3 regions of the Rossellomorea sp. ABR4_012 genome follow, and region 1 is predicted to be linked to each of the others. Evidence: riboswitches for the same ligand, from Rfam matches in the RefSeq annotation. Region 1 holds a riboswitch; each other region holds the start of a gene.
The links. Region 1 has a riboswitch for cobalamin ahead of ACXAFV_RS14545 (helical backbone metal receptor). Riboswitches for the same ligand answer to the same signal wherever they lie in the genome.
Positions count from the first base shown of each region.

Region 2: it holds a riboswitch for cobalamin, as region 1 does, so the genes downstream of both, ACXAFV_RS03695 (ABC transporter substrate-binding protein) here and ACXAFV_RS14545 (helical backbone metal receptor) in region 1, are expected to answer to the same signal.
Region 3: it holds a riboswitch for cobalamin, as region 1 does, so the genes downstream of both, ACXAFV_RS19180 (ribonucleoside-diphosphate reductase subunit alpha) here and ACXAFV_RS14545 (helical backbone metal receptor) in region 1, are expected to answer to the same signal.

Region 1 is NZ_JBSWVK010000003.1:296,106-300,103, reverse strand. Features, by position in the region: gene ACXAFV_RS14550 (FecCD family ABC transporter permease) at 1-255, opposite strand, end outside; gene ACXAFV_RS14545 (helical backbone metal receptor) at 218-1,156, opposite strand; cobalamin riboswitch at 1,377-1,574, opposite strand; gene msrA (peptide-methionine (S)-S-oxide reductase MsrA) at 1,760-2,278, shown strand; gene ACXAFV_RS14535 (hypothetical protein) at 2,338-2,484, shown strand; gene ACXAFV_RS14530 (CvfB family protein) at 2,774-3,625, opposite strand; gene ACXAFV_RS14525 (MFS transporter) at 3,857-3,998, opposite strand, start outside.
Region 2 is NZ_JBSWVK010000001.1:740,642-744,639, reverse strand. Features, by position in the region: gene ACXAFV_RS03705 (bifunctional adenosylcobinamide kinase/adenosylcobinamide-phosphate guanylyltransferase) at 1-287, opposite strand, end outside; gene ACXAFV_RS03700 (iron chelate uptake ABC transporter family permease subunit) at 432-536, opposite strand; gene ACXAFV_RS03695 (ABC transporter substrate-binding protein) at 667-1,653, opposite strand; cobalamin riboswitch at 1,788-1,973, opposite strand; gene ACXAFV_RS03690 (hypothetical protein) at 2,434-2,577, opposite strand; gene ACXAFV_RS03685 (helix-turn-helix domain-containing protein) at 2,761-3,687, shown strand; gene ACXAFV_RS03680 (hypothetical protein) at 3,746-3,998, opposite strand, start outside.
Region 3 is NZ_JBSWVK010000005.1:212,345-216,342, forward strand. Features, by position in the region: gene ACXAFV_RS19180 (ribonucleoside-diphosphate reductase subunit alpha) at 1-1,612, opposite strand, end outside; cobalamin riboswitch at 1,795-1,977, opposite strand; gene ACXAFV_RS19185 (SurA N-terminal domain-containing protein) at 2,490-3,254, shown strand; gene ACXAFV_RS19190 (hypothetical protein) at 3,659-3,835, shown strand; gene gndA (NADP-dependent phosphogluconate dehydrogenase) at 3,900-3,998, opposite strand, start outside.

The sequences.
Region 1 (3,998 bases):
CCCAACTAGTAAAGCCAATAAAACACGGGGTAAACGAATGGAAAATACAATGTTTGAATGCATGGGGTCGACAGCCCCCGCTGAGCCGTTCCCAAACATTTCGGCACTGATGATCTTAAGGATATCAATGATGGGAACCTTTACAGTTCCTATCGATATCCCGATCAATAAAGATAGGATAAGAATACTCAATGCCAGCAGATAAATGATCCATATTCTATTCTGTAAATATCTCCGGATAAACAGACTTGGCAATTTCCTCTACTCCTTCTACCAATCTAGGACCAGTACGGGTCACTAGATCAGGATTTACATCATAAACATGTTCATTGTTCACTGCATTGATACCCTGCCAGCCATCCCGGGTCATGACCTGTTCGTTATCACCGTATGTGGTAATAATGACATCAGGATTCGCTGCGATGACCTCCTCTTGATTGACGGCGATCCATCCTTCCTGATCTTTCAAAGCATTTTCTGCATTAATCAATTCAAGCATCTCATTAATAAAGGTATTGTTTCCTGTTGAGTAAATGTCCGGTGCAGGAGCCACTTCCACGTACACCTTCTTCTGCTGCTCAACTTCTTCTGCTTTTGATTTAAGTTCTTGAAGATCTTTTTTCATAGAAGATACAAGCTTTTCCGCTTCCTTTGTCGTTCCGGTCAGCTTACCAATATTCTCTATGATTGTGTATACTTCATTTATTTTCTGTGTATCCCTGACCACGAATACGTTGATTCCTGAGTCACGTAATTGATTTAATCCTTCTTTCGCACTCACTGCCGTAGACTCATGTGCAAGCACAAGCTCTGGATTGAGGCTGATGATTTTCTCAACATTGAATTCCATTCCTCCAATTTTCTCTTTTGCAGCAGCTTCTTCGGGATAGTTATCGAAATCTGTCACTCCCACGACATTTTCACCAAGACCCAGTTCAAATAGTATTTCCGTATTACTGGGAATTAACGAAATGATTCGTTCGGGTTTGGATTCCAACGTGATTTCATCACCTAAAGCATCTTTCACTTGAATGGACTGGTCAACAGATTTCTCTTCAGTACCTTCCCCTGCCTTTTGATTCTCAGGCTCATTTCCACAAGCAGCCAATAATACAGACAGCATTAAAATAATTATCAAACTACTGATTTTTTTCATTGTTTCTCTCCTTCTTCCCTCATCATTTAAACCGCTTTCAGAATGATCGCTGCGCTCTTTCCCTTACCTGAATGTTTGAGGAGTTGAACATGCATCGATCAAACCCTACTTAGAGACAAATAAAAAAACATCCCCGAAAAGGCGATGCTGTGTAATATGCAATTAGGACCATTATGTAAATGCCATGCATGCATGTTACACCTTCCTATCCGCGTAGTACCAGTGTCAAAGATGTCAGGCAGGTCTCCTGGCTCATGGTCATTGCTTGCTGCACCTTCCCGTACATATGTACAGTGGTTCATTGCAGCTTGCTCCCATTTACAGTGGCGGGACCGCGTTGGAGTTGCACCAACTTCCCTTTTAAGAAGCGCTGGAATATGAAAACATACTCCGCTTCACCCGATCATTCAACTATGTAATTTTCCGTTCACATGAATTATACAGGAGCTTTTATGTCCGGTAAATATTTTTTTGTATTAGTGTCACAGTTTTTTTGATTGTCAAACACGATGTGAAAGTGATAAAATTTGTTCAATCTAAAATATCTTTACTACATTACAGCAGCAAATAGTTGCAGGAGGTTTGTTTGGAATGAAGAAAGAAATCGAACGTGCTACTTTTGCCGGTGGCTGTTTCTGGTGCATGGTAAAACCTTTTGATGAATTACCCGGAATCATTGATGTAGTGTCTGGTTATTCAGGCGGACACGTTGAAAATCCCACATATAAAGAAATAAAAGAAGGACAAACCGGACATTATGAAGTGGTTCAAATCACATTTGACCCTTCCGTATTCCCATATCGGGATCTATTGGACCTATACTGGCCCCAAATCGACCCAACTGATGACGGCGGGCAATTTCATGACCGCGGGGATCAGTATCGCACCGCCATCTTTTATCATAATGATGAACAAAGATGTGCGGCAGAAGAATCCAAACAAAGAATTACAGACAGCGGACGATTCACAAAGCCGATCGTGACAAAGATCCTGCCTGCAGCACCTTTCTACCCTGCTGAAGATTATCACCAAAAGTTTTATAAAAAAAATCCTGAAGAGTATAAAGCTGACCGCAAAGTATCCGGCAGGGATGAATTCATCAGTAATCACTGGGAGTCATAGCCTGCGCATGAAAGTCTCCCCTTTCTCACAAACTAGATGTGAAGAAAGGGGGTTTTTTGATGAAAAAACAAAATCAAGACAAGGAACAAGTAATCGGATTCGAAGGGCCAGGAAAGGCAGTCAATTTTTTCGATCCCTACCCTGATGAAGACAAAGTGAATTACAAAAATGCAGAGCAAGGTGAGGAAAAAAAAGACAGAGAGTAAATAGGTCGAGCCCAAAACGAATAGTATGATAACTTTTGTATAAGTTAAGAAGAAGGAACCGGGGAAATCCTCCACCAAGAAAAGCCATCAATCGCTAGATTTTCTCGGTTCTGTTACATTTTTTCATATCCCATGTGCTGTCATTCAGCCTTAGCAAGCCTCCGCTTTTAACTCAAACCTTCCTATGTCCCCCCAACCGAATCATTTACTAAAGCCCAATCTTTTTTATAGGAAATCATTTATACAATCAAAAAAAGGAGGCGAATAATTCCGCGCTCCTTTTTACTTTCTACTTCTTCAAATACGTCCAGCCTTCTTCTTGATATACTTTGTTTTCTTTCATCAGTTTCCCGACCGCACGTTTAAAGGAAGCCTTGCTCATATTGAAGCGTTCCTTTATTTCATCCGGCTGACTCTTGTCCCAGAACGGAATCGCGCCATTCCGTTGATGAAGGTACGCCAGTATCACACCTGCATCATCATGCATCTTATCTTGTTTGAGCGGGAGGAATGAGACGTTCAGGTTTCCATCATCCTTTACATCGATGACTCTTCCTTCAACCAACTCTCCCAGTCTCGGCTCTTGCTTCCGTTCATTCTCATGTACAAAACAACGGTATCCCTGTTCGGATAAAAAGAAGGTACCTACTTTCAAAAGACGGTAAACCCTGCCTTGGACCTTCGCATTCAGCATTTCCTTGGATGCTCTTCTCGACACTTGCTCAATGATATTTTCCGTTGCAAGCTTTCCGTATAAACGGTCCTGCTTGTCCCGATTTAATGACATGAACAATTGGTCGCCCGGCTCCGGCCATAAGGAAAGGAACTTTGGAAGATCATCTGCAGATACAAGAATATCTTTAGGAAGTCCGATATTGACAAACACACCTAAATCTTCGCGCTTATCTACTACTTCAGCCCATCCATAAGCTCCTGCCTGTATCTTTGGAATACGCATGGTTGCTGTCAGCCTGACATCCTTATCGTGATAGAGAAATACTTTGACTGTATCCCCCTCTTGAATATCATCTGTTATTTCTGAATGATGCAGCAGTACGCGATCTTCATGTTCATTTGTTAAAAAGAAGCCGTACTGCACTTCATGGTCGACATATAATTCTTCTACTGTTCCCGGTTTCAATGAAGACATGATCAAATTCCTCCAATTCAAATGGTAATAGCATTCATCCGCTCATTACACATCGTGTATATTGAATTAATATATCTTTTTTTCTTCTATATGTATAGTGCTTATTTTCTGCAGGAAGTAGTAAATGTATTTTGAAAATAATAAATTTGTGGATTCCAAAATATTCATTTGCGGGTTGTATGCAGGGACCCATAGCTTAAACCCAGGGTCCCCCAAGATTATTTAATTATGATTGTATTTCCTTACTGCTTCGTCCGTTGGAAGTAAAAATGTGAGCATTCCAAGTAAAGGGAGAAAACTGCATAGGATCATGACAAACCGAATGGAATATAGATCTGCAAGTCCACCGAAAAGAACAGCCCCC
Region 2 (3,998 bases), on a different contig from region 1:
GTCGTGACACAATCAAGTAATACGATATCTTTAGAGGAGAATTTATCAGACAGGGAACCAACATTCACCGGGCATTCCCAAGTCATCCAACTATGCTCCGATTTTCTTCTGTCCTCCTGATGCCTTCTTATCCGTTGACTCATTTCACCATCTACCGCCCTGCCACAGGCAATATAATGCAGGTCTGCTTCAGGCACAGCAGATATATAGGATTCTGCCCTGCTTTCTGCGAAAGAGCTCTTTCCGCTCCGCACTCCTCCACATATAAAAATAATTTCTGCCGTCATTTGCTTATCCCTCCATCTGCACCTTACATGTTCAGCTTATATCTTCCGAGAAAAGGTTTTCATAAATGAAAGAACAGAGTCATCACCGCGCCGACTGAACACCTGTTGAAATTCCCATAATATAAGCATCAGCTAACGGACCCTCTATAAACCTTGAAAAGCGGCTCCCGCAATTGCGAGAGACGCTCCAACAAGAAATGCCAACAGCACTCGGTGCAGCTTGAATCTATTCACGATATTGATATACATTTGATCCACAGTGCAGGACAGGGTAACGGAAAATCGTTGCACCGAGGAGCGAAAGAATACCAGTAACCGGGACTCGCGCCAACTCCAATACCTATCAGCAATGAAAATTGCATACTAAACTATTACAATCTTATTTGAATAAATCCGGATACACCGCTTTTGCTAGTTCCTCTACGCCTTGTACCAACCTAGGGCCGGTTCTCGTTACCAAATCTGAATGAACGTCATATACTTGTTCATTCTTGATGGCAGGCACGCCCTCCCATCCTTCTCTGCTTAACACTAATTCTTTCGGGTTTTCTGTGTAATACCCATAAGTAGTGACAATGACATCAGGATTCAGAGCGATGATGGCCTCTTCATTCATTTTCACCCAGCCTTCTTGTTCTGCAGCTGCATTATCAGCATTAATCAACGTAAGCATTTCATCCATGAAGGTATTACGTCCAGGAGTGTAAATCTCTGGTGCAGGAGACACTTCTACAAAAACGCTCTTTTTCTCTTCTTTTGAAACTTCAGCTGCTTTCTCTTTCACTGCCTGAAGATCATCTTTCATTTTCCTAATGGTTTCTTCGGCCTGTTTATGGGCGCCTGTAGCCTTGCCGATCATTTCAACCGTAACGTACACTTCTTCGAAACTTTTCGCGTCATGTACGACCAGAACAGTGATACCAGCGTCCCTTATCTGCTGGAGAGCCTCCGTCGCTGATCCCATTACCGAACCATGGGCGAGTACCAGATCAGGTGATAGGGAAAGAATCTTTTCAACATTGAGCTCCATACCGCCGATCTTCTCTTTTTCAGCCGCTTCAGGAGGATAGTTATCAAAATCAGATACTCCAACAACTTTATCACTCAGCCCTAATTCGAAAGCAATTTCGGTGTTACTAGGGATAAGGGATACAATCTTTTCAGGTTCTTCTTCAATCGTTACCTCATTATCTACAGCATCCTTAATGGTTACAGGAAAAGCTGCCGTTTCCTGATTTTCAGCTTGTTCCTGCTCTGCTGAATCTCCTCCAGCATTTCCTTTATCTGTGTTCCCATCATTTCCGCAGCCGGCAATGACGCCGATAGAAAGCAGCAGTGCAAGAAATAGTAAGTTAATCTTCTTCACGTTAGTTTCTCCCCTTTTTTCATCTTAAAATAAAAAAACATCTCTTCCTGAAGAAAGAGATGACGTGTAAAAGGCATATTTTTGATGTAAACTCAAAATTCATGCGATTTACACCTTCCCTATCCTCGTAGGCTTTTGGTGCACGTTAACAGGCAGGTCTCCTGGCTTATGGTCATTGCCCGCTGTTCCTTCCCATACAAATGTACAGTGGTATTAACAGCAGGCTCCCAAATTACAGTGGCGGGACCGCGTTGGAATTTCACCAACTTCCCTTTAAAGACTTCAGTTCGACTAAAGTCACCTGTTTCCGACAATATGTATTAAATTTTCCGCTAGCTAGATTATACACAAGAAAGGTTGTGAGGGGAATCATTTTCCATCTCTCTTTCTCTTTTTGCATTAATAGATTTTAACATTCCCCCTTTGTTTATCTAATTATTTACAGTTCAAATATATAACCATATTTTTCTAAAATTTATTCTTCAACAGACAAGGTAAGAAATGTTTTTTATCTTGTGTGGGGGATCTAAAATCCCAAGTGTATAGCAGCAGAAAAGCAGATACAATGACAACCATCGGTCTGTTCCTTCCACACGTTCACCCCTCAATCTACTTATTACACGCAAGCAACCTCATAGAGGACAAAAATGGACCGGGTGACGTTGTACCAATAATTCCGCGCCTTTACTCTTCAGTGGGACAGGGACACTGTCCCACCTTTCCAGCCGAAAAAAATCCACCCTGCAAATGTAGAAAATACTCTACTGCAGGATGGATATATTAATGCATAGGCCCAATATCTCTCTCATCCGAAAAGGGAACAATATCAGGCAGGTGAGACCCGGCTTTTTCAATTGGAATGCCATTGAACATCCCTATGCTGATTGTCAGTAATAAGATAAGTTTTATAATTTTTGTTTTCATCCTTTGTTCCTCCTAAATATTCCTAATCTTCCACTACTATAGCAGAGTGTCTAATTTCCTGTTTTCACCTTAATGGATGATAAGTGTACAGAAACTAGTAATATAGTCTTTATTCGTTAAGGATTTTAGGATATTATAAAAATACTTATATTAATTGGAAGTTTCAGGGAGGTATAGCGCACAATGGATGAGTTTCGAATGAGCCTTGGAGAGAAGATTCAATTATTGCGCAAGAAGTCTTTTTTATCTCAAAAAGACCTTGGGGAAGGGATTTGTTCACAGGCTTTCATCAGCCAGATCGAGCAAGGGAAAATTGCCGTTTCAGCAGAAGTTCTCTATCAATTATCCGTTAAGCTTGGCGTGGATACAAATTACTTCTTTGAACAAACAGACACACAGAGAAAAGACTATATAGAAGATGTCATCATGCTTGCAAGAGGATACATCCATAGCCGGGATTACGAGACACTTGACGGGCTGATCAAAACAGAGGAAAACAGCCCATTGTTAAAACAAAAAAGATACCGGCAATTCATCATCTGGAATAAATCCATCATCGCCCTCCACGTAGAAAAAGATTCGCAGAAGGCACTAAAGCTTGCAGAAGAAGCACTAAACCTAAAAGAGACGTCTTCCCATACATACTCCCTGAGGGAAATCGAAATATTGATCACGAAAGGGAATATATTAATTGAATTAAACAGGATCAAGCAGGCCATTACGACATTTGAAACGGCGAAGATGCATATCCATTCGACCATCCATACGTATTCTCACACCATATATATACGATTGTTTTACAACTTGGCGAGGGCATACTATACGAATGAACAATATGAAGATTCACAGAGGACAACCGTCCAGGGGATCTCCTATTGCAAACAGCAGAAATCCACTTACGGGCTCGGTGAATTGTATTATCAAAAGGCGATGTGTATGGAGAAACTCGGGAAGTTCCAGCTCGCGGCTGAGAACTATTTAATCGCTAAATTCATTTTCAAGTTGAATAAAGATGATCATTTATGTGAAAAAGCCCACAGTTCGTTCGAGGACCTGCATCAAGAACATGAAGGGCTGAATCATGAGCACGATCTTTTCTCCCTGCTTTAAGCCTGGCTGGCTCATATGAAAAAGGAGAATCTTCGAAGAAGATTCTCCTTTTGTTGAATCAAGCCCAGGAAGCTTTACCGATATATGTTCTTGTCCCGAAGTTGAACGGATCCCATGACCAAGCAATGGAAAGTCCTCTTCCGGATAATGCCCCTTTACCGATTCCGTAAGCCACTTTTGAAACGAAGCCTGTCCCATAACCTGCAGCAGTTCCGATGATCCACCCCATCGGTCCTCCAACACCTTTAGCGTAGCGGATGATTTTGGATACAACCGCAGCGCCAGTCGCACCTGCGATCAGGGCTCCCGGA
Region 3 (3,998 bases), on a different contig from region 1:
AATGATGCCATCCAAACGTACCCAGTCCGATTCCTCTATACCTCTGATTTGTCAATTGTGCTTGGAGTACAGGTATATTATTAAGATCGATGACATTATCCAAAAGTCTTACGGCTATCTTGATCGTCCTAGCCAAAACTTTGTGCTGAACGGCCTTTGCAAGTGAAAGGGACGCGAGATTACACACTACATAATCACCTGGATGTTTATATGTGATGATTTTCCCGTCTTCAATCTTTTCTTCCTCTATATAAGTAGCGCTCATATTTTGAGTGATTTCCGTACATAGATTGCTGCAGTAAATCATCCCTTTATGAGAATTGGCATTTTGACGGTTTACAGTATCCCGATAGAACATAAAAGGTGTTCCCGTTTCCAGCTGCGAGATCATGATTCGTTTAAAAATATCAATAGCTGGCACTGTTTTTTTAGTGAGTCCCGGATGTTCCACACATTGACGGTACTTCTTCCTGAACGATCCATCCCCTTTTAGTTCATCGTAAAAATCTTCCAGAGAAAATCCCATGACTCTCCTCACTTCATGTGGATCAAACAAATGCCAGTCATCCCTTCTTTGAACGGCTTCCATAAATAAATCCGGAAGGCAGACACCTGTAAACAAATCATGAGTGCGCTGTCTTTCGTCTCCATTGTTCAACCGGACGTCCAGGAAGGAATGGATATCCTTATGCCAAACATCCAGGTAGACGGCAATTGCACCTTGTCGCTGACCGAGCTGGTCAACGGAGACAGCGGTATTATTTAATTGCTTCATCCACGGAATGACTCCCGAGCTCACACCTTTAAAGCCTTTGATGTCACTCCCCCTGCTCCGGACTTTTCCTAAATAGATGCCGAGCCCCCCTCCATTTTTACTCAAGGTCGACACATCCGTGTTGCTGTCAAAGATGCCCCTCAAATCATCATTCACTGTGTCAATAAAACAGCTTGAAAGCTGACCGTAGCTTTTACCTGCGTTCGCTAAAGTCGGTGTAGCAACGGTCATATACAGATTTGACAGGGCCCAGTATGCTTCTTTTATCAGTGAGAGCCGGCGATCCTTTTCTTCATCCATCAAGAGTGTCATTGCGATAATCATAAATCGCTCCTGTGGTAGTTCGTAAACTTTTCCGTCATGTGATTTCGTTAAATAACGCTCAGCAAGTGTAACGATTCCAATATAGGTAAACAGCTTGTCTTTAGAAGGGTTCAAAAGAGATTCCAACTGTTGGATTTCTTCCCTGGTGTACGCCTCCAGCAAGCGTGGATTATAGAGTTTTTTCTCAACAAGTTCTTGTAACAGGCTATAAAAATCACGATATGGGTTTGCGGGATCAAGCCTCCTGGACTGACTGCTGGAGAGATACAGTTTTTCCAAGTACAGACATGCAGCTGCATATGTCCATTGCGGTTCTTCTGCTGAAATTCTTTCGACAGCGGTCAGGATCATTTGATGAAAAAGCTGTTCCTCCGAGACCTCCTTTTTCACTTGAAGAAGTCCCTCAACTTTCTCTTCAAATCCATCCATGTTCAAGTCTGGAAATTCCGACTTTAGCTTCCTGCAAAGCTGCCAAGCAAGATCTAATGTTTTCTCTGTTTCAATCAGTGTCATTCCTTCATTCCTCCCGTATCTGTTCAATTCATTCGTACTATACAAGCTGCGGGAGAGGATACAAAAAAGCCCATCCTCTTAACTGGACGGGCTTAACTGAATAACGATGATATGATATAACAGACGTATGTATAGATATCTATTATTCTATCCTCGCACATCCTCCCAATTCCCGAAGAAGATCATACGTAATAAATACGGCAGGTCTCCTGACTCGTGCTTCATCCTACTTTAAGGCCTTCCCATCTTTATCAAGATAGTGGCAATTCCTTATTTCGTCATCACTTACAGTTGCGGGGACAGTTCTGGAATTTCACCAGATTCCCTATTAAGTCTTAATAGACACCATATTTATAGATTTAATCGAACTAATCAATATATAGTTATGAATCGCATACAAAACACAAAGTATTGTGTTCTCATTAATCATAATTTAATTTTCATTATTTTTCAAGCAAAATTCCTTCTCTACTTTAAATGCAGAATTATGAACAAATATGCTTATAATTATCTTTTTCTCCAAAAATCCACGAACACCACTGAATTGAGAGCATTAATCATCGGTAAAGGGAGATTTCAATGGTATTTGTCATTTGAGACCCAGAAGTATAGAACCTATAATCCTAATAGAAGGTTGTTTGACAGTATTCTTTGGTCCCCAATAATTGACGGGCTGCTTACACGGGATCTCCCATAGTAAGCAGCCTCTTTTTTTTGAATGAAAGGCTATTCTGAAGGAAAAAATAAGCGAACCTAGTGTTTCAGGGTGATTACAAAATGATTAAATGAGGCAAAAAGGTTTATTTATTCATAAGAATCATATACAATGCGCATTAAGTGATTTTTTTAAATCCCCTCTTTTGAAAGGAGAACTAACATGAAGAAGTTAATGAGTGCGTTACTGATTACAATAATGACGATTGCCTTAGCCGCTTGCGGAAATGGAGAAGAGGCAAAAAAGCAATCTGAAGATAAACCAAAAACAGAAGAGAAAAGTAAAGAACAACAAGATCAAGCAAAGCAAATGGAAGAAATGCAAAAGAAAATGGACAAACAAAAAGTGGACAAAGATAAAGTGGTTGCAGTGGTCAATGACGAGAAGCTGAAGGGTGAAGATTATAATAACATCCTTACTTCCTCTCAGATGCAGTTTCAGCAGATGGGACAAGACCCTACCAGCGAAAAAGCCGCTGAACAAATCAAAAAACAAACAATCGACAGTCTTGTAGGTCAGACCCTTCTCATGCAGCAAGCAGACAAAAAAGGGTATAAAGCAACTGATGAAGAAATCAACAAACAGCTTGACCAAGTGAAAAAGCAATACAAGAGTGATAAAGAATTCGAAAAAGCAATGAAAGAAGCCGGATTCTCGATGGATAAATTAAAAACTCAAGTTGCTGAAAACATTAAATATACTAACTACGTTGAAAAAGAGATTAAAGTGGAAGAAGTAACAGAAGAAGAAATGAAGAAATTCTATGACCAATTTGCCAGCCAGCAAGGCGAAGATCAGAAAGCGCCTAAGTTTGAGGAAGTGAAGCCTCAAATCAAGACTCAACTAGAACAGCAAAAGAAACAAGAAAAACTTGTACAGCACGTCGAAGAGCTAAAGAAAAACGCTAAGGTAGATGTGAAAATATAACTCATTTAAAAGGGGCTGGGACAAAAGTGTTTTAGCCTAAGTAAAAGCCGAACTAATTCGCCTACTAGCTGGCAAGTTAGTTTCGGCTTTTTAGTTTAAGTGTAGATTTAGATTTTAGCTCTTTCCATCGGTTGATTGGAGTGCAAGACGAAGACTCCTGCGGGAAGAGTAGCTTATGTGAGACCCCGCAGGCTTGCCGAGGAGGCTCACGGGCTACCCGCGGAAAGCGAAGTCTTGCACGGAAATCATTTGCGGTGTTAGAGACTTCCCTTGAATGTTCGTCTTTAGACCGTGGTTATATAGTTTTGCCCCAGCCTCTTTTTCTATGATAAAATGTTTTCTCTTTCCGAAAAAGGGTACAGTGTACAATACCATTACTTTAGAAAGTAAAGGAGTTGGAATACATGAACAAACGTTCAAACGATAACCCGGAACAAGTCAATAAGGACCATGAAGGAATCCTCGATAAACATGAAAGTGAACAAAACGTAGACCCGATCCCCCTGGAAGATTTAAAGAAAGAACAACGGGAAGAAAAAAAGAAACATCATACAAAAGATGATTCCTCCAGCGAAGAATAAACCCTTCAAGAGGAAAAAAGCCGCAGTACATTAAAATTGTACTGCGGCTTTTTCGTTCATCCGTTTATTTACTTAGCCAATCTGTATGAAAGGTACCTTCTTTATCCGTTCGCTGATACGTGTGAGCTCCGAAATAATCACGCTGAGCCTGCAAAAGGTTTGC